DNA from 3 places in the Kocuria sp. PD6 genome. Region 2 is predicted to be linked to each of the others. Evidence: riboswitches for the same ligand, from Rfam matches in the RefSeq annotation. Region 2 holds a riboswitch; each other region holds the start of a gene.

Region 1 (7,604 bases), on a different contig from region 2:
TCGAAGGAATGGGTCAGCGAGGCCGCCGCGGACACCCGCAGGGTCGTCTCCTCATCGGACGACGACGCCGCGTCCCCTCCCCCGTCCGACGCTCCCGCGCACCCGGCCAGCGCCACCGCCACCGCGCTCACCGCGCAAGCCAGGGCGCGCATGCGTGTCGCCGCGCGCCCCATCACTTGCGCCCCCCGGTCTCGACGATGACCGCGGTGGACTTCACCACGGCCGTGGCCACGGCCCCCGGTTCCAGCCCCAGGTCACGCACCGCTTCCGTGCTCATGAGCGAGACGATCCGGTGCGGGCCGCACTGCAGCTCCACCTGGGACATCACGGGATCGGAGGTCACGGCGGTCACGAGTCCCACGAGGCGGTTGCGCGCCGAACTGTTCACCCCGGCGGGATCCTGAGGGCTCACGGCGTTGTCGCGCGCGTATGCCGCGAGTTCGGCGCCGTCCACCACGGCGTACCCCGCGGAATCCTTGTGCCCGGTGAGCGTGCCCTGCTCGATCCACCGCCGGACGGTGTCGTCGCTGACGCCCACGAAGGTCGCGGCCTGGGAGATACGGAGGTGTGTCATGGGAGCAGCTTATCCGCATCTGCGTAACCACAGCCCTGTTTGAACCGCACTTGCGTGGTGTTGACCTGAAAAGCGACGACGCCGCGCGGACCGGGCCGCGCGGCGTCGTCGTCCCCTACAGGGCTCATTCGTGGGAGAACCTCGCCTTACGCTTCTCCGCGAACGCGGACATGCCCTCTTTCTGGTCCGCGGTGGAGAACAGCCCGTGGAAGACCCGCCGCTCGTGCTGGACGCCGGCCCACAACCCGGACTCGTACGCAGCATTGACGGTTTCGACCGCGTGCTGGGCCGCGGGCTTGGACATCTCCGCGATCTTTCCGGCGACCTCCAGGGCGGTGTCCATGAGCTCGTCCGCTGCGACCACGCGGGAGACCAGACCGGAACGCTCGGCTTCCTCGGCGCGCATCTGCCGTCCGGTGAGGATCATGTCCATGGCCTTGGCCTTGCCCACGGCGCGGGTGAGGCGCTGGGTGCCACCCATCCCGGGGATCACACCCAGGGCGATCTCGGGCTGACCGAACACTGCAGTGTCCGCGGCGAGGATCAGATCGCACATCATCGCGAGCTCGCACCCACCGCCGAGCGCGTAACCGGCCACCGCGGCGATCTTGGGGATGCGCAGCCGGGCGAAAGCGTCCCACCCCGCGAAGAAGTCCTCGTGGTACATATCGGACGCGGACTTGCCGGACATCTCCTTGATGTCAGCACCGGCCGCGAAGGCCTTCTCCGAACCTGCGAGGATCAGCGCGCCGATCCCCGAGTCACGGTCCAGCTCGGTCGCGGCGGCCACCACGTCCCGCATGGTCTGTTCGTTCAGCGCGTTCAGTGCCTTGGGACGGTTCAGGGTGATGACACCCACGCGTCCCTCGCGGCGGACTTCAATGGTCTCGTAGGAGTTCTCGTTCATGTGATCAGCATCTCATAGGTCCCCCGGGGGGCGGGTCCGAGCGTGGGGGTCCAGCACCGGGGCCCAGCGCCGGCCTCCGTCCTCCGGGCCACGGGACGGGCCGGCGGTAGGCCCCTGTCCCCGCGGGAACCGGCCACTAGCATGAACGCATGCGTGAATTGCAAGCACAGATCATTGCCGAGCTCGGCGTCTCTCCGCAGATCGATCCGGAGCGGGAGGCCCAACGCCGCGTCGACTTCCTGAGCGACTACCTCAAGGCCACGCACACCGCGGGGTTCGTCCTGGGGATCAGCGGCGGCGTGGACTCCACCCTGGCCGGGCGCCTGGCCCAGCTCGCGGTCGAGAAACTGCGCGAGGACGAGATCAAGGCCGAGTTCGTGGCCATGCGACTGCCTCACGGGATCCAGCACGACGAGGCCGACGCCCAGGCGGCGCTCGAATTCATTCAACCGGACCGGGTCATCACGTACGACGTCGCGCCGGCCGTCCGCGGTTTCGAGTCCGCCTACGCCGCCGCCACCGGTGAGCAGCTCAGCGACTTCACACGCGGCAACACCAAGGCCCGCGTGCGCATGACCGCGCAGTACGCGGTGGGCGGGGACCACAACCTGCTGGTGATCGGCACGGACCACGCTGCGGAGTCCATCACCGGGTTCTTCACCAAGTTCGGGGACGGCGGGGCGGACCTCCTGCCCCTGGCCGGGCTGGACAAGCGGCAGAACCGTCAGCTGCTGGAGTACCTGGGGGCGCCGGAGCAGCTGGTCGGCAAGGTCCCCACCGCGGACCTGCTCAACGACAACCCCGGCCGCACCGACGAGGACGAGCTGGGCCTGCGCTACGACGACATCGACGACTTCCTCGAGGGCAAGGACGTCCCCGAGGAGGTCGCGGAGAAGCTGGAGCAGACCTTCCTGCGCTCCCGCCACAAGCGCACCGTGCCAGTGACCCCGGCGGATGCGTGGTGGCGGGAGGGTTGAACCCGCTCCCGTTCAGCGCCGACGCCGCCGAGCGGGTTGTGCCCGGCGGCGTCACTCACTGGGGCCCCGGTGATGCGGGCCCTCAGCGCGTCGTGGAGTGCCATGGCACGGCCCCGTTCCACGCGACCCGACCTCGCGACTGACACAGTTTCGGCCCCGGGAAGCGCCCGGCACATGCCCTCCGCAACGACCACCGCAGGGGACGGAAGCCCCCGGTCCCTACGCCTCTGCGGCGTCGTTCCCGAACACCCGGGGTGACGCGCTGCGGTAGCGGCGGTTGCGGACCGCCAGCACACCGCCGGCCAGCACGGCCGCCAGGACCGAGGCGGTCAGCACGGCCACTTTGGCCTGGTCCCCTGCGGCTGCGGACGGGTCGAAGCTGAGCTCCGAGATCAGCAGAGACACCGTGAACCCGATCCCGGCCAGCAGCGCGATCCCCACCAGGTCGATCCACCGGTAGGACGGGTCCAGCTTGCGTCCGGTGAGCACGGTGGTGAGCCACGTTGCCGAGATGATGCCCAGGGGCTTGCCCAGCACGAGTCCCGCGATGATGCCGAGCGTGACGGGGGCGGCGAGCGCCGTCGTCAATCCGTCCCAGCCGCCCACCGTGACGCCCGCGGAGAAGAACGCGAAGACCGGCACCGCGAACCCGGCGGACAGGGGCCGGACGCGGTGCTCCAGGTGCTCGGCGAGCTCCACGGGCTCCCCGGAGGCCTTCCCCGCGAGAACAGGGACGGCGAAACCGAGCAGCACGCCGGCAACCGTGGCGTGGATCCCGGCCTCGTGGACCAGGGCCCACGTGATCACGGCCAGCGGCACCAAGATCACCCACGCGGCCCACGTGCGGTGCGCGAAGAAGCGGGGGAAGCGGTGTGCGAGCAGCCCGAACACGGCCAGCGGGACGAGCGCGAGCAGCAGCGGGAGCACGTGCACCTCATCCGTATAGAAGATCGCGATGATGGTGATGGCCAGCAGGTCGTCCACCACCGCGAGCGTCAGCAGAAACAGGCGGAGCGCGCTGGGCAGGTGCGAGCCCACGATCGCGAGGACGGCCACCGCGAATGCGATGTCCGTGGCGGTGGGGATCGCCCAGCCGCCCAGGGTCTCGGGGCTGCCGAGGTTAACGCCCGCGTAGATCAGAGCCGGGAGGACGACGCCGCCCACCGCCGCCGCAATCGGCACCGCTGCCTTGCCGAGGTCCCGCAGATCACCCGCGACGAACTCGCGCTTGAGCTCCAGGCCCACGAGGAAGAAGAAGATCGCGAGCAGTCCGTCCGCGGCCCAGGCGCCGAGGCTGAGGTTCAAGTGCCACGGCTCGTAACCGACCTCGAGGTCCCGCAGCGCGAAGTAGCTCTCCGCGAAGGGCGAGTTTGCCCAGACGATGGCGATGACGGCGGCGACCACCAGGAGGATGCCGGCCACGGTCTCGCGGCGCAGGACGTCCTGGAGGCGGGAGAGGACACCGCCCGAGGGGTGGTCGGGCTCGCACGGGAGCTCAGGATGGTTGAAGAAACCGGGCTCCGAGACGAAGCCGGAGGACTCTTCCCGCTCCACGGGCTCCGGCGATCCGGGCTCACGGTGGGCAGGGGTGGTCGTGTGGTGCAGGGGCATGGACTTCTCCAATGTCGACGGGCATCACGCTCATTACCGCCGACCAGACTTCCCGGCACACCAGCCAGCAAGGGTAGCAGGGCGCTTTTGCGCGGCGCACGCGGGGCGGCTTTCAAGAAGGTGGTCCCGCAGCAACCCACTCGGCTTCTCTGTCGCTGCGACCCGGGACACGAGACGATCTGGCAGTGACCTGCCTACGGTGGGGGCATGCTGAAACGGAATTCGGTGGGCTTGCTGATCCTGGGGTCCGCGATGGTGGCCCTCTTCGTGATCACCTTCATTGGAGCGCGGGAATCATGGCTGCTCATGACCCTGGAACTGCTTTTCGCCGTCATCTTTCTCACCAAGGCGGTGCAAGAACGGCGTGCAGAAGTCGCGGCACAGCGCCGTCGAGCGGCGCGCCGCCCCGCGAGCAACGGCCTGTCTTGACCGAGCTGCCACCGGCGGGACCGGTTATCCCGGACTGCGGTGCGGCTGTGGCTTGGAAACACGAGTCAACATCAGGCTGATTCCCCACAGGAACAGGACCAGCAGCGGTACGAGAATCATCATGGACGGCTCGTCCACGACTGTCACGCCGCCCACGTTCTCCCAGGTGCATGTGTGGCCCAGTGGCACCCAGCTCCACCCCGGCTCACCGTAGATCGAGCTTCCGTCGCCCAGTTCGCAGGACAGGGATCCGGAGTACACGAGTCGCTCCGCCACAAGCCCTCCGATCCAGGCGAGTACCGCTGCGAGCCACAGCACCCATCCGACGTTCCTTGCCCGCGAAGCGGCTGTTGGGTGTGACATTCACCCGTCTCCGTTCTGGCTGCCGTGCCCCTCCGCCGAGCGCGCTGCCGGTTATTTGGTCTCGCCACTTTCCTATCAGGGTTCCCTGCGACCCCATCCTTCTCGGTCAATCCGCTCACTTGATCCTCGCCAAACCTCCTTGACTACACTGACCACCAGTGACACGGGGTGCCGCCACCCTCCCCCTTCTCGCCCACCTGGCACGGAGTGGGGGACCGCAGCGGCTGAGATGACACCCGTTGAACCTGTCCAGTTAGTACTGGCGAAGGGATGTCACGGTCGCACCGCGCAGGTGGCGCACCGCTTTCTTCGCCGTGAGCCACAGGAGTGAGCATGCGGATCGAGAACACCATCGTCCTGGTCACCGGCGGAGCCCGCGGGCTCGGGGAGCACCTCAGCCGGGCGTTCGCGCGGGAGGGCGCGCGCGTCGTCGTGAACTACCACTCCAGCGAGGAGCGGGCCCGCGCGCTGGTCAGCGAACTCGGGGAGGACAGGGCACTCGCGGTCCAGGCGGATGTGACCGACGCCCACCAGGTTCGGGACATGGTCGCCCGGGCCCGGGAGCACTTCGGCGCGCCCATCACCGTGGCCGTGAACAACGCCCTGGTGGACTTCAGCTTCAACGGGGACGCCCGACCCACCCTCGAGGACCTGACCGCCGAGAACCTTACGCAGCAGTTCCAGGGCGCCGTGGTGGGCGCTCTCAACGTGATGCAGGCGGTCACCCCGGGTATGATGGAGGCCGGTGAGGGGCGCATCATCAACATCGGCACCAACCTCTTCCAGAACCCCGTGGTCCCCTACCACGACTACACCGCCGCGAAGGCCGCCCTGCTCGCCCTCACCCGCACCGCCGCCAAAGATCTCGGCCCGCAGGGCATCACCGTCAACATGATCTCCGGCGGCCTGCTGCGAACCACGGACGCGAGCGCCGCCACCCCGGACGAGGTCTTCGACTTCATTGCCGCCGGCACTCCCCTGGGCCGCGTGACCACCCCCGAGGAGTTCGCGGACACCGCCCTGTTCTTCGCCTCGGACTGGTCCCGCGGGGTCACCGGCCAGAACCTCGTGGTCGACGGTGGACTGGTGATGGACTGACATGGCCGCCCCGCACGACACCGCGCGGACCCCGTCCGCCGCCCCTGCGGCGTCCACCCGTCCCACCCAGGTGAACCAGCCGCCCGGGACACCCGCCCGGACGCTGCACCTCAACGCCTTCCTCTACGGGGCCGGCCACCACCAGGCCGCGTGGCGCGCGCCGGGCTCCCCGGTGCACCGCCTCACGGACATCGCCTACTACGAGGAGCTCGCGCGGACTGCCGAACGCGGTCTGTTCGACGCGGTGTTCTTCGCGGACGGGCACAGCGTGGGTGACGTCTCCGGCGGGCCCCGCTGGAGCCTGGAACCCCTGACAGCGCTGTCCGCGATGGCGCGGGCCACCGAGCGCGTCGGCCTGGTGTGCACGGTGTCCACCACGTTCTTCACCCCGTTCCACGCGGCCAGGATGCTCGCGTCCTTGGATCACATCTCGGGCGGGCGAGCGGGGTGGAACGTGGTGACCTCCATGTGGGACTCCGAGGCCCGCAACCACGGCTACCGGGCCATGCCGACCAAGGATGAGCGCTACGAGCGCGCCCGCGAGTTCGTGGAGGTGGCCCGCGCCCTGTGGGCCAGCTGGGACGAGGACGCCGTCACCGCAGACCCGGAGGGCCGGTGGGCTGAGCCCTCCAAGCTGCACCGCCTGCACCACGAGAGCCGCCACTTCCTGGTGGATGGACCCCTCACGGTTCCGCCCTCCCCCCAGGGGGAACCGGTCCTCTTCCAAGCGGGTGCCTCCGGGCCCGGCAAGGCACTCGCGGCCGACTTTGCAGAGGGGATCTACGCCGTGGCCTACGACCTGCCCGCCGCGCAGGAGTACTACGCGGCGGTGAAGGCCGAAGTGGCCCGCGCCGGGCGTGATCCCGGTTCCGTGATCGTGATGCCCGGTCTGGTCACGTACGTGGGCCGCACGCACGAAGAGGCCCTCGAGAAGCAGGCCCGCGTGGACCGTTTGCTCCCTGTGGAGCAGTCGCTCGCACAGCTCTCCACGTTCGTGGAGCAGGACTGCGCGCAGTGGGACCTAGATGCGCCCGTGCCCACGCTGCCGCCCCTGGAGGAGTTCACCGGTCCGCAGGGCCGCTACGGCACCATCCTGCGGATCATCGAGGCCGAGCGCCCCACGGTCCGCCAGTTGCTCGGCCGCCTCGCCGCCGGCGGGGGTCACTGCACGATGGTGGGCACCCCGGAGTCCATCGCGGATCGCATGCAGGAATGGTTCGACAACGCCGGCGCGGACGGCTTCAACCTCATGCCGCCCGTCCAGCCGGACTCCCTGGACGACTTCGTGGACCTCGTGGTCCCCGAACTCCAGCGCCGCGGCCTGTTCCGCACCACGTACACCGCCACCACGCTGAGGGGTCACCTCACGCGGGGTTGAGGCCCCGCTGCGCAACCCCGCCACAGGACGACGACGCCGCCCCGCACGGCGGGCGGGGCGGCGTCGGCGGCGGCGCCAGCGGTGTCGTCGTCGATCGGGAGGGTCCGGTCAGAGGAACGGGCGCAGCGGTACCAGGATCGTCTCGGCGACCCGGGCCATGGGGTGGCGATCGCGCCATTGGGGCGAGGACAGCTCCTCACAGTGCTCGCTGTCAGCGAGGAAGACCTTCTCCATCTCGGCCGCGAAATCCGGGTCCACGATCTCCAC
Region 2 (7,604 bases):
ACTGCTCGGGGGCGTGACCGCGGCCCTGGGCCTGCGGGACGAGCAGGTCGTCGCCCATCAGTGGGTCGACAACGGCCCCGGCTGGGCCGCGCTGCTTCTGGCTGGCGCCAAGGACGTCCTGGCGATCGAGCCCGACCTTCCCGCTCTCCACGGCGCCAAGATCGGCGTGGTGGGTCCCCACCCGCAGAGCAGTCCGCACCAGTTCGAGGTCCGCGCCTTCGTGGGTGGGACCGGCGGGTACGAGGACCCCGTCACGGGAAGCCTCAACGCGAGCCTGGCCCAGTGGCTCATCCGTACGGGCCGGGCGCCCGCGAACTACATCGCCCGACAGGGCACCCTCATGGGACGCAGCGGCCTCGTGACCGTGACGTCGGACGGGGACCACGTGTTCGTGGGCGGACACTGCACCGCGTGCATCGACGGGACGGTGCTGCTGTGAACCCCCGGGGCACCGAGCAGGGCGCGTCCCTGCACCTGGTCTTCGACGGCAACTGCGGGTTCTGCACGCGCTGCGTGGGATGGGCCCGGACACTGGACCGCCATGACCGGATCGCCCTGCACGCCTACCAGGTCCCCGGCGTACTGGAGCGGTTCGGACTGACGAATGCGGAGGGCAACGCGTCGGTGTGGGCCGTCCTATCCCGTTCCGGTGAGCGATCCTCGGGGGCGCACGCGGTGGCCGTGACCCTGGACACCGCCCTGGGCATCCGGGTGTTCGAGCCGTTCTACCGGTTACCGCCCGTGCGGTGGGTCCAGGACCGCGTGTACCGGTGGGTGGCCGATCACCGGGGGAAGTTCCCCGGTGTCACCCCGTGGTGCCAGCAGCACCCCGGGCAGTGCGGGACCCCGTAACGGTTCCGCTCCGCGTACCGAGCGAGCCGTGCCACCCGCGCGACGGCAAGACACTGCGGCGCCATGACTCCATGACTCCGCCCCGACGCGCACCACCCCACCGAACACGTCGCTACCCGAGCGGTGCCATCCCACCGCGGCGCCGCCGCTCCACCGCGTTCAAAGATCGGGTCTCACCCGGGCAGCGTGTCCCGCAGCGCCCGCGCCGCCGCGGTGACGTCCTGCGCATCGGTCACGGCCCGCACGACCACGATGCGCGAGGCACCCGTGTCGAGCACGGACGGCAACCGCGCGGTGTCGACCCCGCCGATCGCGAAGAAGGGCTTGTCCCCCGCGTGCTGAGCGGCGTAGCGCGACAGCTCGAGCCCCACGGCCGCGCGACCCGGCTTGGTGGGGGTCTCCCACACGGGCCCGGTGCAGAAGTAGTCGAGCCCGGCGTCGGCCACGGCGGCGTCCACCTGGGCCGGGGAGTGACAGGACCGCCCGATCACCACGTCGTCCCCCAGGACCCGCCGAGCCTGCGCGGTGGTGAGATCGCCCTGGCCCACGTGGAACACGTCCGCGCCGGTGAGCAGCGCGACGTCCGCACGGTCGTTGACGGCGAAGAGTGCGCCGTGCTCACGGGCGACGTCGGCGAGTACCTCGATGGCCTCGATCTCCGCGGCGGCCTCGAGGGATTTGTCCCGCAACTGGATGATGTCCACCCCGCCCTCGTACGCGGCGTGCAGAAATTCGCGCAGGTCACCGCGCTCGTGGCGCGCCGTGACGCACACGTACAGTCGCGCGTTCTCGAGGGCGGCGCGGCGCCCGGTACCCGTCTGGCTCGTGTGTCCCATGCGGCCATCGTGGCACGAACCGCGCGCCCGCGGACACCTCGCCCGATCAGCCCGCCGCGAAGTCCCCCTGCGTTCCACAGCTAGGGGTGATTAGACTGGCAGGGCCGTTCGTCGCCGTTCGACGAACTCCACGGGAGTCCGCACACGTTGGCAACAACCACCGCAGCGGGCTGAGAGGGCGTGAGCCGCCGACCGGATCACCTGATGCGGATCATGCCGCCGGAGGGAGGAACAATGCCCGAGCACCTCGGTGACCACGTGGTCGTGGCCGGAGCTGGTCTCGTGGGCCTGGCCACGGCCTTCGAACTACGACGCCGCGGGGCCGCCGTGACCGTCGTCGATCCCCGCCCGGCGTGGGGCGCCACCCGCGCGGCCGCGGGCATGCTCGCACCGATCGCCGAGACCCAGTACGGCCAGGAACGCCTCTACCCCCTCATGCGGTCCTCCGCCGCGGAGTACCCGGACTTCGTGGAGCGCGTCACCGCGGCCACGGGCCTGCCCACGGGCTACCGCACCGAGGAGACGCTCGTGGTGGCCGCCGACGCCGCGGACGCCCAATCCCTCTCCGACCTCGCGTCACACCAGATCGCCTCCGGGATGGACGTGCAGGAGATCTCCACGCGGGAGGCCCGGCACCTGGAACCGGCTCTTGCGCCGCGGTTGAGCGGTGCGGTACGGATCGTCTCCGACCGCCAGGTGGACCCCCGGATGCTCGCGGCCGCCCTGGTGGAGACCCTGAACTGCCCGCAGCTGACCACCATCGGGGACGTCCCCGACGCCGGACCGGCGCAGTGGCTGACCTCCCGCGTGGACACCGTGCTGACGTCCCGCAGGGAACCCCGGCAGGCCACGGGCGTGCAGGTGGACTCCGGTGAGGTGATCCCCGCGGACGCCGTGGTCGTGGCCACCGGGCTGACCGCCAACACCATGGGCGGGCTGCCCGAGGGACTCGACCTCAGATTGCGCCCGGTGTTCGGGGACATCCTGCGGTTGCGGGTTCCCGAGACCGCCCTGGCCCCCGGGGAATCGCATTTGCTCACGCGCACGGTGCGCGCCCAGGTCCTGGGTCGACCCGTGTACATGGTCCCCCGCGAGGACCGGACCCTGGTGCTGGGCGCCACGAGCCGCGAGGACGGGCGCGAATCCGTGCTGGCCGGTGGCGTACACCAACTGCTGCGGGACGCGCGCGCCGTGGTCCCCGCGATCGACGACTGCGACGTCCTGGAGATGATGGCCCGCGCCCGCCCGGGAACCTCCGACGACCTGCCGTACGTGGGGAAGACCTCGGTGGCCGGGCTCGTGATCAGCACGGGTCACTTCCGTCACGGCATCCTGCTGACCCCCGTGGCGTCCCGGCTCGCGGCGGAGCTCGTGACCGGCGTCCTGGACCCGCTCGCGGACCACGGGTCCGACGCCGCGTTCCTCGCCGACACCGACCCGGCCCGGCACTCGAACCCCGCCCCCGAGGCCCCGTTCACCACACCCGAGAGCTATCCCCAGATGCATGGAGGACTCGAATGATCGCGCCCGAGACCACAGACAATTCCTCCACGGCCGTCGTGAACGGCTCCCCCGTGGCGGTGACCCCGGGGTTGACGGTCGCGAGCGCCGTCGTCGACCTCACGGGCCGCGAGATCACACCTGAGGGCACCGCCGCGGACGGCCATCCCCTGGGGATCGCCGTGGCGGTGGACGACGCCGTGATCCCCCGCTCCCTGTGGGCCACGACCCCCGTGGAAGCGGGTCAATCCGTGGAGATCGTCACCGCGGTGCAGGGAGGCTGAACATGACCACGCACGGAACCCCCCTGACCGTGGCCGGGGTGGAGCTCTCGTCCCGGCTGATCATGGGCACCGGGGGCCTCACCGATTTCGCGATGCTCGAACGGGCCCTGCTGGCCTCCGGGACGGAACTGACCACGGTGGCCCTGCGCCGCTTCGCGCCCGGCCCCGCCTCGCCAGCGGGCGCGCAAGCATCCGGCACGGCGAACTGGGCGAGCGGTCGCGCGGGAGGTGGCGCAGCGGCGTCGTCGACCGGGACACCGCAGGACAGCCTGTACGGGCTGCTGCGCCGCAACGACATCCGGGTGCTGCCCAACACTGCGGGGTGCTACACCGCGCGGGACGCTCTGCTGACCGCTGAACTGGGGCGCGAGGCGCTGGAGACGGACTGGGTCAAGCTCGAAATCATCGCGGACGAGGACACCCTGCTCCCGGACGGTGTGGAGCTGCTGGACGCGACCGAGAAACTCGCTCGGCGCGGTTTCAAGGTCTTCGCGTACACGTCCGACGACCCCGTGCTCGCGCTGCGGCTCGAGGACGCCGGGGCCGTGGCCGTGATGCCCCTCGGTGCTCCCATCGGCACGGGTCTGGGGATCCTCAACCCGCACAACATCGAACTCATCGCGTCCCGCGCGTCCGTGCCCGTGGTGCTGGATGCCGGGATCGGCACGGCGTCCGAGGCGGCCCTGGCCATGGAACTCGGGTGCGACGCCGTCCTGCTCGCGTCCGCCGTGACCCGCGCGCAGGATCCCGTGGCCATGGCGAGTGCCATGAAGCACGCCGTGCTCGCGGGGCACCTGGCCCGCGGCGCGGGGCGGATCGCGCGGCGCACGCACGCCGTGGCGTCCTCGCCCATGGCCGGGCGCATCGATACCGCCGACGCGCCCCGCGGGGACTGGCCCGCGCCTTCATCCACCACCCCACAGCTGGAATCGCAGGTTTCATGAGCACCCCGCTACCACCCCTCGTGGCCCCCGCCTCCGATCTGAGTCGCGAGGAACTCGAACGCTATTCACGCCACCTCACGTTGCCGCAACTGGGCGAGAAGGGGCAGCGTCGGCTCAAGAACGCACGCGTCCTGGTGATCGGCGCGGGCGGGCTCGGCGCTCCCGCGCTGCAGTACCTCGCGGCCGCCGGGGTGGGGACCATCGGCGTGGTCGACGACGACGTCGTATCCGTGTCCAACCTGCAACGCCAGGTGGTCCATGGGATGGCCGACATCGGCCGGCCCAAGGTCGATTCCGCCGCGGATGCCGTGGCCCGGCTCAACCCCCTGGTCACCGTGCACCGCCATCCCGAGCGGCTGAGCACCGACAACGTCCTGGAGATCTTCTCCGGCTACGACCTGATCATGGACGGCGCGGACAACTTCGGCACACGCTTCCTGGTCTCGGACGCCGCCGAACTCACCGGCATCCCCGTGGTGTGGGGCTCCATCCTGCGTTTCGACGGCCAGGTCTCCGTGTTCTGGTCCGGTCACGGCCCCGTGTACCGCGACCTGTTCCCGGAAGCGCCCGCGCCGGGCCAGGTCCCCTCGTGCGCCGAGGGCGGTGTGCTGGGCATGCTCCCGGCCACGATCGGCTCGGTCATGGTCACCGAGGCGCTCAAACTCATCACGGGCATCGGCCGTCCCCTGCTCGGCAGGGTCCTCATCCACGACGCCCTGGCCCAGACGTGGCGCGAGCTCACGGTCCTGCCGGACCCGCACCGCCCACCCGTCACGGATCTCTCGCAGGTGGCGCTCGCGTGCGGTCTGCCCTCCGACGACGACGCCGCTCCCGCCCCCCACGAGACCGTCACCGCCCCGGAGCTGGCCGAGCTACTGACCGCCCGGTCCCTCGGGGAGACGTCCTTCACGCTCGTGGACGTGCGCGAGGACTGGGAGCGCAAACTCGTGGCCATCCCCGGATCCGTGCACGTGCCGCTGCAGGACGTCCTGGACCGGGGTGTCACGGCTCTTCCGGATGAGGCGGAGGGCACCGTGATCCTGCACTGCAAGGCCGGTGCCCGTTCCGCCCAGGCCCTCGCGGCACTGCGCAGGGACTACGCCCTGCGGGAGGACACCGTGAAGCACCTGGACGGCGGGGTGCTCGCGTGGATCGACCGGGTGGACCCGGCGCTGCCGCGCTACTGACTCGTTCGATCACAGCTCCTCCTCAAGGAGCGGTTTCCGCGCGTGTGTCACCATGAGGTCCAGCGGTTCGTGGTGGATAGCCGTTGGACTGACTGATCGCTTGTAGCGCGCGGCAGCTCCTCGTGAGCGATCGCTGCTGGTGAGCAACGTGTGAACGCGAAGGTCCCCGTCACCGCGGTAACGCGGGCGACGGGGACCTTTCTCGAAGTATGCGGGACAGGACCGCGCGGCCTCAACCCAGCAGGATCACGTCCAGCGTGCGCGGACCGTGGACACCCTCCACGCGTTCGAGCTCGATGTCCGAGGTGGCCGAGGGCCCCGAGATCATGGTGGTGGGCGCAGTGGGCTCCACGCGGGCCATGGCCTCCGGGATGAGCTCCACCACGGAGTCCAGCGGCACGATGCAGATGTGGTGGTCCGGCACCAGGGTGATGGCGCGCCGACCCTCGTCCGGGCGCCCGGACAGGAAGATGGTGCCCGTCTGCGCGCACGAGACCGTGGAGGAGGTCACCACGGCGTCCACCTGGTTGAGGTCCCGCACGGTCAGCGCGGAGGCCTTGCGACCGTCATTGGGGTCCACGATGGCCCGGCGCGCGGCGGTCTCCTCAGGCAACCACGCGGTGTCGAGGCCCTCGGGGATCACGTAGCGCGCGGAGGTCCCAAGCTGGGTGGCGACGCGCTGCGCCACTGTCTGCGCGGTCTCCCTGTAGACGTTGGCCTTGTAATCCAGCAACCGGTCCTCGAGCATGTCGATGATCTCGTCCCGCCCGAGGCCCGAGGTGTGCCGGTAGTCGCGGGGCACGTGGGGTGCCCGCGGGTGGTCCGCGAGCGCACCGTTGAGCCGCTCGAGGATTTCGGTCTTGGCGTCGGCGCTCATGCCGGCTCTCCGTCCTGGTTCCCGCGGCCTGCGTGGCCGTTGCGGGGTGCGATGTTGTCCTCGTGGGGGTCGCCCGTGGCAGCACTGTACGCCCCGGCCACGGCATCCGCGCCGGCACCCGGGGTGGCAGCGTCCTGGCCGGTGCCGGCCGCGGTCTCCTCGGTCCGGGCTGCCTTGGACTCGCCGTGCGGGCCCTGGGGGGTTGCCACCTCGACGGACGACGCCGGGTGGTCCTCCGCGAGCCCCGCACCGGTGCGCTCGGTTCCCGGCGCTGCAGTGACGCCGTCGCGCTCGAGTCGTTCCCCGGTCTCCCCCTCGTGCTTCTTCCACCAGTTGCGGAAGGACTCCTTGGGGGGCTCGGGGATGTCGCGCTCGGCGGTCCAGCCGCCCACCATGCCGGGCAGCCAACCGATGGCGCGATCGCGGCCGGCGATTACACGGCCCATGGGTAGCCCGCGCTCCGCCAAGGACATCCGCTGACCAGAGGACATCACGAAGGAAGCGCCCTTCATCATGACGTCCATCTGCGTGGGCACACCGCGGGAAGGCACGGCTCCTCGGATGCGGCGTCCTGCGCGACGCGCCCGAGAACCGAGCTCCTGGAGGGTGCCCTTCTGGGGGGCAGTGTCCTGCCCACCCCGGCCCTCGTCCGCGGTCAGGGACTTCTCCTCGCGCCAGTTGTCGTCCCCGCCCACCGCGGGGTCCTTGGAGACCGGTGCAGGGTGGGCGTGGTCCGGGCGTTTCCCGTGCTGGGCGCGGATGTCCTCGTCCCGCAGATGCACGAGGATCTCGGGGATGTTGATCTTCACGGGACACACCTGGTAGCACGCCCCGCACAGGGAGGACGCGTACGGCAGGGAGGCATTCTTCTCGGACGTGATGCCCGTGAGCTGCGGCGAGAGGATCGCCCCGATGGGACCGGGGTAGGTGGAGCCGTAGGAGTGCCCGCCCGCGTGCTCGTACACGGGGCACACGTTCAGGCACGCGGAACACCGGATGCAGTGCAGTGCGGAGCGACCCTGCGGGTCCGCGAGCACCGCGGAGCGCCCGTTGTCCAGGAGCACCACGTGGAAGTTCTTGGGGCCGTCCCCGGGCGTCACGCCGGTCCACAGGGAGGTGTACGG
Region 3 (7,604 bases), on a different contig from region 2:
CCGGCCGACGACGCCGCCGTTCCCCATTCCGAGCCCGACGCCGCCGTGCCCGCCGACACCGCTACCGGGCAACCCGCGACGACCGACGCGTCCGCCGAGGATCCGGGGACGTCCGATTCCGCGGCCACCGCTTCCGACGATGCTGGCGTTGCGCACACGCCCGCGCGCGAGATCCCAGTGGCCGAGATCCCCGAGGCCGAGCAGCCCGCGGAGAGTATCGAGGACGAGATCGCGCTCGATGTCGAGGACGCAGCCGGTGACGCCGCTGAGAGCGCCCGCGAGACGGATGAGCAGGCCGCTCTGCGCGCCGACGGGCCCGAGCAGACGACGCAGGCCGGCGAAGGAACCGGCTCGGCCGAGGCGAGCGACGAGCAGACCGACACCTCGGAACAGACGGACGCGCAGACTGTACAGGTCGAGAAGTCCGCGAACGACCAGCCCAGCACCCAGGAGAACTTCGGGGCCTTCGGTCCCGGCGCCTCCCTCATGTTCCATGCCCCGGACCCGGACGAGATCCGCCGTGCCGCCGAGGAGCAGGCTGCCCGACTGCGCGAGGCCGCCAAGGAACGCGACGCCCAGCGCGAGGCCGAGCGGGCCGCGCGCAATGACGTGGACAGCGAGGACGACAAGTCCGGCGAGGTCACGAGCAAGCGGCGTCGCCGGCGGCGTCGCGGTGACGAGGACATGGAACTCGTGGACGAGTCCGACGGCTCGGTGACCCGGGTCCGCGCCCCGCGCGGTGCCGGTGAGGGCACGGGCAGCGACGAGGTGACCGGGGTCAAGGGCTCCACGCGGCTCGAGGCCAAGCGTCAGCGTCGTCGTGAGTCCCGGCAGTTCGGCCGCCGCCGCCACGTGATCACCGAGGCCGAGTTCCTGGCCCGGCGCGAATCCGTGGAGCGCAAGATGCTCGTGCGACAGAAGGACGACCGGATCCAGATCGGTGTGCTCGAGGACGGGATCCTTGCCGAGCACTTCGTCTCGCACACCCAGCAGGACTCGCTGATCGGCAACGTGTACGTGGGCAAGGTGCAGAACGTGCTGCCGTCCATGGAGGCCGCCTTCGTGGACATCGGCCGCGGCCGCAACGCCGTGCTCTACGCCGGTGAGGTGGACTGGGACGCCGCCGAGCTGGGCAGCAAGCCCCGCAAGATCGAGAATGCCCTGAAGTCCGGGGACACCGTGCTCGTGCAGGTCACCAAGGACCCCGTGGGGCACAAAGGTGCTCGGCTCACGAGCCAGGTGTCCCTGCCCGGTCGCTACCTCGTCTACGTCCCGGGCGGTTCCATGACGGGGATCTCCCGCAAGCTCCCGGACGTGGAGCGCCAGCGGCTGAAGAAGATCCTCAAGGACCGGTTGCCGGAGGGTGCGGGCGTGATCGTGCGCACTGCGGCGGAGGGCGCCTCCGAGACCGAGCTGACCAACGACATCAACCGGCTGCGCTCGCAGTGGGAGCAGATCCAGGACAAGGCCAAGTCCACCAAGACGCTGGCCCCGGAGATGCTGTACGCGGAACCGGACCTGACCATCAAGACCGTGCGGGACGTCTTCAACGAGGATTTCTCCGCCATGGTGGTCCAGGGCGAGCAGGCGTGGGACAACATCGAGGCTTACGTGACCTACGTGGCGCCCGACCTGCTGGACCGCCTCGAGCGCTGGACCGGCGATGACGACCTCTTCGAGCACATGCGCGTGGAGGAGCAGATCCAGAAGGCCCTCGAGCGCAAGGTTTTCCTGCCCTCCGGCGGATCGCTCGTGATCGACCGCACCGAGGCCATGACCGTGGTGGACGTCAACACCGGCAAGTTCACGGGCTCCGGGGGCAACCTCGAGGAGACCGTGACCAAGAACAACCTCGAGGCCGCCGAGGAGATCGTGCGGCAACTGCGGTTGCGTGATATCGGCGGGATCATCGTGGTGGACTTCATCGACATGGTTCTGGAGTCCAACCGCGATCTCGTACTGCGCCGGCTCGTGGAGTGCCTGGGCCGGGACCGCACGAAGCACCAGGTGGCCGAGGTGACCTCCCTGGGTCTCGTGCAGATGACGCGCAAGCGCATGGGTACGGGGTTGCTCGAGGTCTTCTCCGAGCCGTGCGAGGAATGCGCGGGCCGCGGCGTCGTGGTCCACGACCACCCCTTGAAGGGCCGCTCCGGCGCGGCTCCCTCCGACCAGCGCGGCACTCGACACGAGCGTAAGCGTTCGCGCAACAAGCAGCACAACGGTGCGCAGGACAAGCCCAGGAACGGCAACCAGCACCACGGTTCGGACGAGCCGGACCAGGCGCGCGTGGAGGCCACCCGCACGGCGTTAGCGAACATCGCCGCGGCCTCCTCCCACGACGAGTCCGGCGACGCCGCACGGAATGCTTCCCAGGGCACCGCACCGCAGTCCGGGGGCGGGCAGGCCGAGGACACCGGTTCCCAGGAGCAGCAGACCTCCCGCGGTCAGCAGGGCGGGGAGCACGCGTCCGAGAACTCCCACGGGGAGTCCGAGGGCGGGCGCCGTCGCCGCAAGCGCCGCGGCAAGCGCAGCCGCGGTCGCGGTCAGCAGGGCGAGGACAACGCCGTGCAGAACGACGGTTCCGACCGGGACGGTTCCGGGAACGACTCGCGCGGGGATTCCCGGTCCGAGGACCGTTCCGGTGGGGACTCGTCCGCGAGCCTCACGATCCACGGCGAGGTCATCGAACTGCCCCACGGGCAGTCTGAGCAGCGGGGGAGCGAGGGCACCCAGGAGGCCCTGTCCCTGGATTCGCTGAGCGCCGCGTTCACGGATGCGGGCGAGGACGAAACCTCGACCGAGGGTGCCGTTCAGGATGCGGACGCCGCGCCCCAGCCGCGAGAGGCCGTGTCGAAGCGGTCGGCCGCCGGACACGCGCCGTCGAACTCCGGGACTGCGCAATCCAGTGCAGGGCAGACGAGTGCCGCGCAGCAGCAGAGTTCCGGGGCGGCGTCGTCCGCCGGCGGGAACCGGCCGGCGGAGGCGCCGGCGGCTCCGGCCCGACGGCGTCGTGGGTCGCGGCGTGCCGTGGCGCCGGCGGCCGCGCCCGGAACCGCGAGGGTGGAGACCCACGAGTACACGCAGGAACGGCAGGTCAGCCGTTTCACCGCGGAGGCCGGGGCCGCGACCCCCGCGGCGTCCGGTGACCAGCCCACCATCGTGGGTGTGGGCATCAAGGCTCAGGACATCACGATGACCGGCAAGCAGGACTGAGTGACCGGCGGCTGGATCCGTCGCCACGCGAGCACCGCAGGGGCACCCGGGATTCCGGGTGCCCCTGTGGCATGATCGGGGACACACACACGGGGTGCTGCGCACTGCGGCTGAGAACACACCCGTCGAACCTGATCTAGCTCGTACTAGCGAAGGGATTGTCGTGGACACCACGCCTTCTACCGCCATACCCCGCGTCCTCTCTATTGCCGGAACCGATCCCACGGGCGGGGCGGGTCACGCCGCGGACCTGAAATCCATCGCCGCACTGGGCGGGTACGGGCTGAGTGTGATCACCGCAGTGGTCGCCCAGAACACCCGGGGCGTCGTGAGCGTACACACCCCACCCGTCCAGGTCCTGCGGGACCAGCTGGACGCGGTCGCCGGGGACGTCACCCTGGACGCGATCAAGGTGGGGATGCTCGGCTCCGTGGAGGTCATCGACACGGTCCGGGACTGGCTCATGGTGGGGCGCGCACCCGTGGTCGTGATCGACCCCGTCATGGTCGCCACGGCCGGCGGGCGATTGCTGCGTCCGGACGCCGAACGGGCCCTGCGGGAGCTGCTGCCCCACGCGAATTTGATCACCCCCAACCTCCCGGAACTCGCGGTGCTGGCCGAGCGCCCCGTGGCCGCGACCTGGGACGAGGCGCTCGAGCAGGGACGCGCGGTCGCGGCGGCGTTCCATACCCGGGTCCTCGTGAAAGGTGGCCACTTGGCCGGGGACACGACCCCGGACGCCCTGTTGCTCCCCGGTCAGGACGAACCCGCCGCGTTGTTCGAGGGTCGCAGGGTGCACACGCGTAACACCCACGGCACCGGGTGCTCGCTGTCCTCCGCGGTGGCCACGGTCGTGGCGCGGACCGGGGACTGGCCCGAGGCGATCCGCACGGCCCGCACATGGTTGCGTGGTGCACTGCGCGGCGCGGACGAGTTGCACGTGGGTCACGGCAACGGTCCCGTGCACCACATGCACCACGTCCAGCACCTCGTCACGGATCCGGCGTTCGTGATGACGGCCGCCGCGGAATCCGAGGGCCCCCGGTTCACCGACGAACTGTGGGAGGAGAGCGCCCCGGTGCGTGAACGCATTGCCGCCCTGGCGTTCATCCGGGGCCTCGGGGACGGCACCCTGGACCCGGGCGAGTTCGAGCTGTACCTGGACCAGGACATGCAATATCTGCAGTACTACTCCCGGGCGCTGGCCCTGCTCGCGGCCTCCGCCCCGGACGAGCGTTCGCGCGAACACTTCGCCGCGGCGTCGGCCTCCGTGGTCTCGGTCGAGTCCGCGCTGCATCGCGCCCGGCTCGGGGACCGGGAGCCCATGCCGCCGAGTGACGTCACGAGCAGTTACGCGGACTTCCTGCTGGCGCGCACGGGTCAGGACGGCTTCGCGGTGGGCTCCGCCGCGATCCTGCCGTGCTACTGGCTCTACGCCCACGTGGGTGCGGAGCTCACCCGTCGTGCCCGCGTCGCGGGACCGCAGCACCCGTTCGCCGACTGGCTCAGCACATACGACGATCCGGACTTCCAGACCGCGACCGAGTCGGTGCGCGGGATCGTGGACCGGGAGGCCGCCCACGCGGACCCGGCCACCAGGGAGCACATGCGCCGCGCGTTCCACCGGGCGTGCGCGCTCGAGCTGGCTTTCTTCGCGCAGACGACCCCGGCGACGTCGCCAGAGGGCGAGCGGCGCGCCGCGGCGCAACTGGCATGACTTCGGGTGATCGGGTAGGCTGGGGTGTCGGTGCCGAGCGCCGGTGTGTGTCATATCCAGTTCACGCACCAGGTTGCGGCACACTCGGGCGGACATCCTGAATCGATGCGATAGCCACGCGGAGAATGCGGTCGGTCATGGATCACCGCGGCGTGATGTCTCGACATTCGCAGTCCTCCAGGAGTACGCCCGACCCACACACGTAGTCCATAGATGTCGAGAGAAGTGAGTTCCCAAGTGGTGTACGCGATTGTCCGCGCAGGCGGCCGCCAGGAGAAGGTTTCCATCGGAGACCTCGTGACCCTTGACCGCGTCGCCGGCGAGGCAGGCAGCACCGTAGAGCTTCCTGCGCTGCTGCTGGTCGATGGGGACAAGGTCACCTCCGACTCCAAGACCCTGGCGAACGTCAAGGTCACCGCCGAGATCGTCGAGGACCTGCGCGGTCCCAAGATCTCGATCATGAAGTACAAGAACAAGACCGGTTACAAGAAGCGTCAGGGCTTCCGCGCCGAACTGACCACCGTCAAGGTCACCGGCATCGACGCCTGAGTATCCGGCTCCCCACATACGTTTCCAACGAAGGTAGGCACACACCATGGCACACAAGAAGGGTGCGAGCTCCACTCGCAACGGCCGTGACTCCAACGCCCAGTACTTGGGTGTGAAGCGCTTCGGCGGCCAGTCCGTTAACGCCGGCGAGATCATCGTCCGCCAGCGCGGTACGCACTTCCACCCGGGCGTGAACGTGGGCCGCGGCAAGGACGACACCTTGTTCGCCCTGGCCGCTGGCGCCGTCGAATTCGGCACCCGCCGCGGTCGCCGCGTGGTCAACATTCAGACCGCCGAGTAATTCTCGTTCGGACCCCTGGGTCCACCCGCCGCCACGACTCCGTGGCGGCGACCACTAGAGGGTGGGCGCTTCACGCGCTCACCCTCTAGTCTTTTCAGAAGACCCCGGTCGACCCGCTCGCAGCAGGTGACCCCTACCACCGAGGAGCCGCGTGGCTAGTTTTGTAGATCGAGTGATCGTGCACGCCACGGGCGGTAACGGCGGCCACGGCTGCGTGTCCGTCAAGCGCGAGAAGTTCAAGCCCCTGGGCGGCCCGGACGGCGGCAACGGCGGCGACGGTGGTTCGGTGATCCTGCGTGTGGACGGTCAGTCCACCACGCTGTTGGGTTTCCACCACGCACCCCACCAGAAGGCCCCCAACGGTGAGCCCGGCAAGGGGGACATGCGCCACGGTTTCAAGGGCCAGGACCTCGTGCTCTCCGTCCCGGACGGCACCGTGGTCAAGGACCGGCAGGGCAACGTGCTCGCGGACCTGCTCGGTGAGGGCAGTGAGTTCGTGCTGGCCGGTGGCGGCCAGGGCGGACTGGGCAATGCCGCACTGTCCTCGCCTAAGCGCAAGGCCCCGGGCTTCGCTCTACTCGGTGTGCCCGGTGAGGAACACCAGGTCGAGCTCGAACTGAAGTCCATCGCGGACATCGCCCTGGTGGGCTTCCCCTCCGCGGGCAAGTCGAGCCTGATCGCGGCCATGAGTGCCGCGCGCCCCAAGATCGCGGACTACCCGTTCACCACCCTGGTGCCCAACCTGGGTGTGGTCCAGGCGGGTGACACCCGCTTCACCGTGGCGGACGTGCCGGGGTTGATCCCGGGTGCTTCGGAGGGCAAGGGGTTGGGACTCGAGTTCCTGCGGCACGTGGAGCGCTGCGCCGCACTCGTGCACGTGATCGACTGCGCCACGCTCGAACCCGGACGGGATCCGCTGAGCGACCTGGACGCCCTCGAACAGGAACTGTCCCACTACGCCGAGGCCATCCGCGACGACGACCCCACCACGATCCCGCTGACCGAGCGCCCCCGACTCGTGGCCCTGAACAAGGTGGACGTGCCCGAGGCACGGGAACTGGCCGAGTTCATCCGTCCCGAACTCGAGGAACGCGGCTACCCGGTCTTCGAGATCTCCACGGCCTCGCACGCCGGACTGCGGGAACTGGGCTTCGCGATGGCCGAGCTCGTCTCCCGTGCCCGCGAGCAGGAGGAACAGCGGGAGGAGCAGCGCCGCGCGGAGACCGTGCTGCGCCCGGAACCCGTGCGGCGTCGTCGAGGGAAGGACCGCAAGGAGTTCGAGATCACCCGCGAGGACCGGGCGGGGGAGCCGCTGTACCACGTGCGCGGCGTGAAGCCCGAACGATGGGTGCAGCAGACCGATTTCAACAACGACGAAGCCGTGGGATACCTCGCGGACCGCTTCGCGAAACTCGGGATCGAGGACGAACTGTTCCGCATCGGCGCCCGCCCGGGCAACGCGGTGCTAATCGGCCCCGAGGACAACGGTGTGGTCTTCGACTGGGAGCCCACCATGGTGGGCGGCGCCGAACTGCTCGGCGGCCCGCGCGGTTCCGACCTGCGCCTCGAGGACACGTCCCGGCCCACGCGCCGCGAGAAGCGGGAACAGTTTTACGACCGCATGGACGCCAAGGCCGAGGCCCGCGCGGAGCTCGAGGAGCAGCGCCGCGCCGGGATCTGGACCGAGTCCGTGGACGACGCGCGAGATCGACGCCGTACTTCCGAGCCGAAGGAGACGCACGACAGTGAGTGACACGCCCCACGTGGAGAAGACCCCCACCGAGACGATCGACGTCTCGGCCATGGAACAGCAAGCGGCCAAGT

The links. A riboswitch is a leader RNA that binds a small molecule or an ion and turns the genes downstream of it on or off. The one in region 2 is predicted to bind thiamine pyrophosphate.
Region 1: it holds a riboswitch for thiamine pyrophosphate, as region 2 does, so the genes downstream of both, Q9R22_RS01850 (3-oxoacyl-ACP reductase) here and thiO (glycine oxidase ThiO) in region 2, are expected to answer to the same signal.
Region 3: it holds a riboswitch for thiamine pyrophosphate, as region 2 does, so the genes downstream of both, Q9R22_RS07140 (bifunctional hydroxymethylpyrimidine kinase/phosphomethylpyrimidine kinase) here and thiO (glycine oxidase ThiO) in region 2, are expected to answer to the same signal.

What each region holds. Positions count from the first base shown of each region.
Region 1 covers NZ_JAUZUS010000002.1:52,284-59,887, forward strand. Annotated here, with positions in the region: gene modA (molybdate ABC transporter substrate-binding protein) at 1-152, opposite strand, end outside; gene Q9R22_RS01825 (TOBE domain-containing protein) at 173-574, opposite strand; gene Q9R22_RS01830 (enoyl-CoA hydratase) at 699-1,481, opposite strand; gene nadE (ammonia-dependent NAD(+) synthetase) at 1,631-2,458, shown strand; gene nhaA (Na+/H+ antiporter NhaA) at 2,678-4,069, opposite strand; gene Q9R22_RS01845 (hypothetical protein) at 4,277-4,498, shown strand; TPP riboswitch at 5,016-5,149, shown strand; gene Q9R22_RS01850 (3-oxoacyl-ACP reductase) at 5,195-5,959, shown strand; gene Q9R22_RS01855 (LLM class flavin-dependent oxidoreductase) at 5,961-7,337, shown strand; gene Q9R22_RS01860 (phospholipase D-like domain-containing protein) at 7,446-7,604, opposite strand, start outside.
Region 2 covers NZ_JAUZUS010000005.1:239,118-246,721, reverse strand. Annotated here, with positions in the region: gene Q9R22_RS06820 (PhzF family phenazine biosynthesis protein) at 1-439, shown strand, start outside; gene Q9R22_RS06815 (thiol-disulfide oxidoreductase DCC family protein) at 412-852, shown strand; gene thiE (thiamine phosphate synthase) at 1,026-1,688, opposite strand; TPP riboswitch at 1,809-1,933, shown strand; gene thiO (glycine oxidase ThiO) at 1,923-3,209, shown strand; gene thiS (sulfur carrier protein ThiS) at 3,206-3,472, shown strand; gene Q9R22_RS06795 (thiazole synthase) at 3,475-4,416, shown strand; gene moeB (molybdopterin-synthase adenylyltransferase MoeB) at 4,413-5,603, shown strand; gene Q9R22_RS06785 (lactate utilization protein C) at 5,836-6,480, opposite strand; gene Q9R22_RS06780 (LutB/LldF family L-lactate oxidation iron-sulfur protein) at 6,477-7,604, opposite strand, start outside.
Region 3 covers NZ_JAUZUS010000006.1:62,631-70,234, forward strand. Annotated here, with positions in the region: gene Q9R22_RS07135 (Rne/Rng family ribonuclease) at 1-3,213, shown strand, start outside; TPP riboswitch at 3,294-3,389, shown strand; gene Q9R22_RS07140 (bifunctional hydroxymethylpyrimidine kinase/phosphomethylpyrimidine kinase) at 3,377-4,930, shown strand; gene rplU (50S ribosomal protein L21) at 5,168-5,479, shown strand; gene rpmA (50S ribosomal protein L27) at 5,526-5,780, shown strand; gene obgE (GTPase ObgE) at 5,932-7,533, shown strand; gene proB (glutamate 5-kinase) at 7,583-7,604, shown strand, end outside.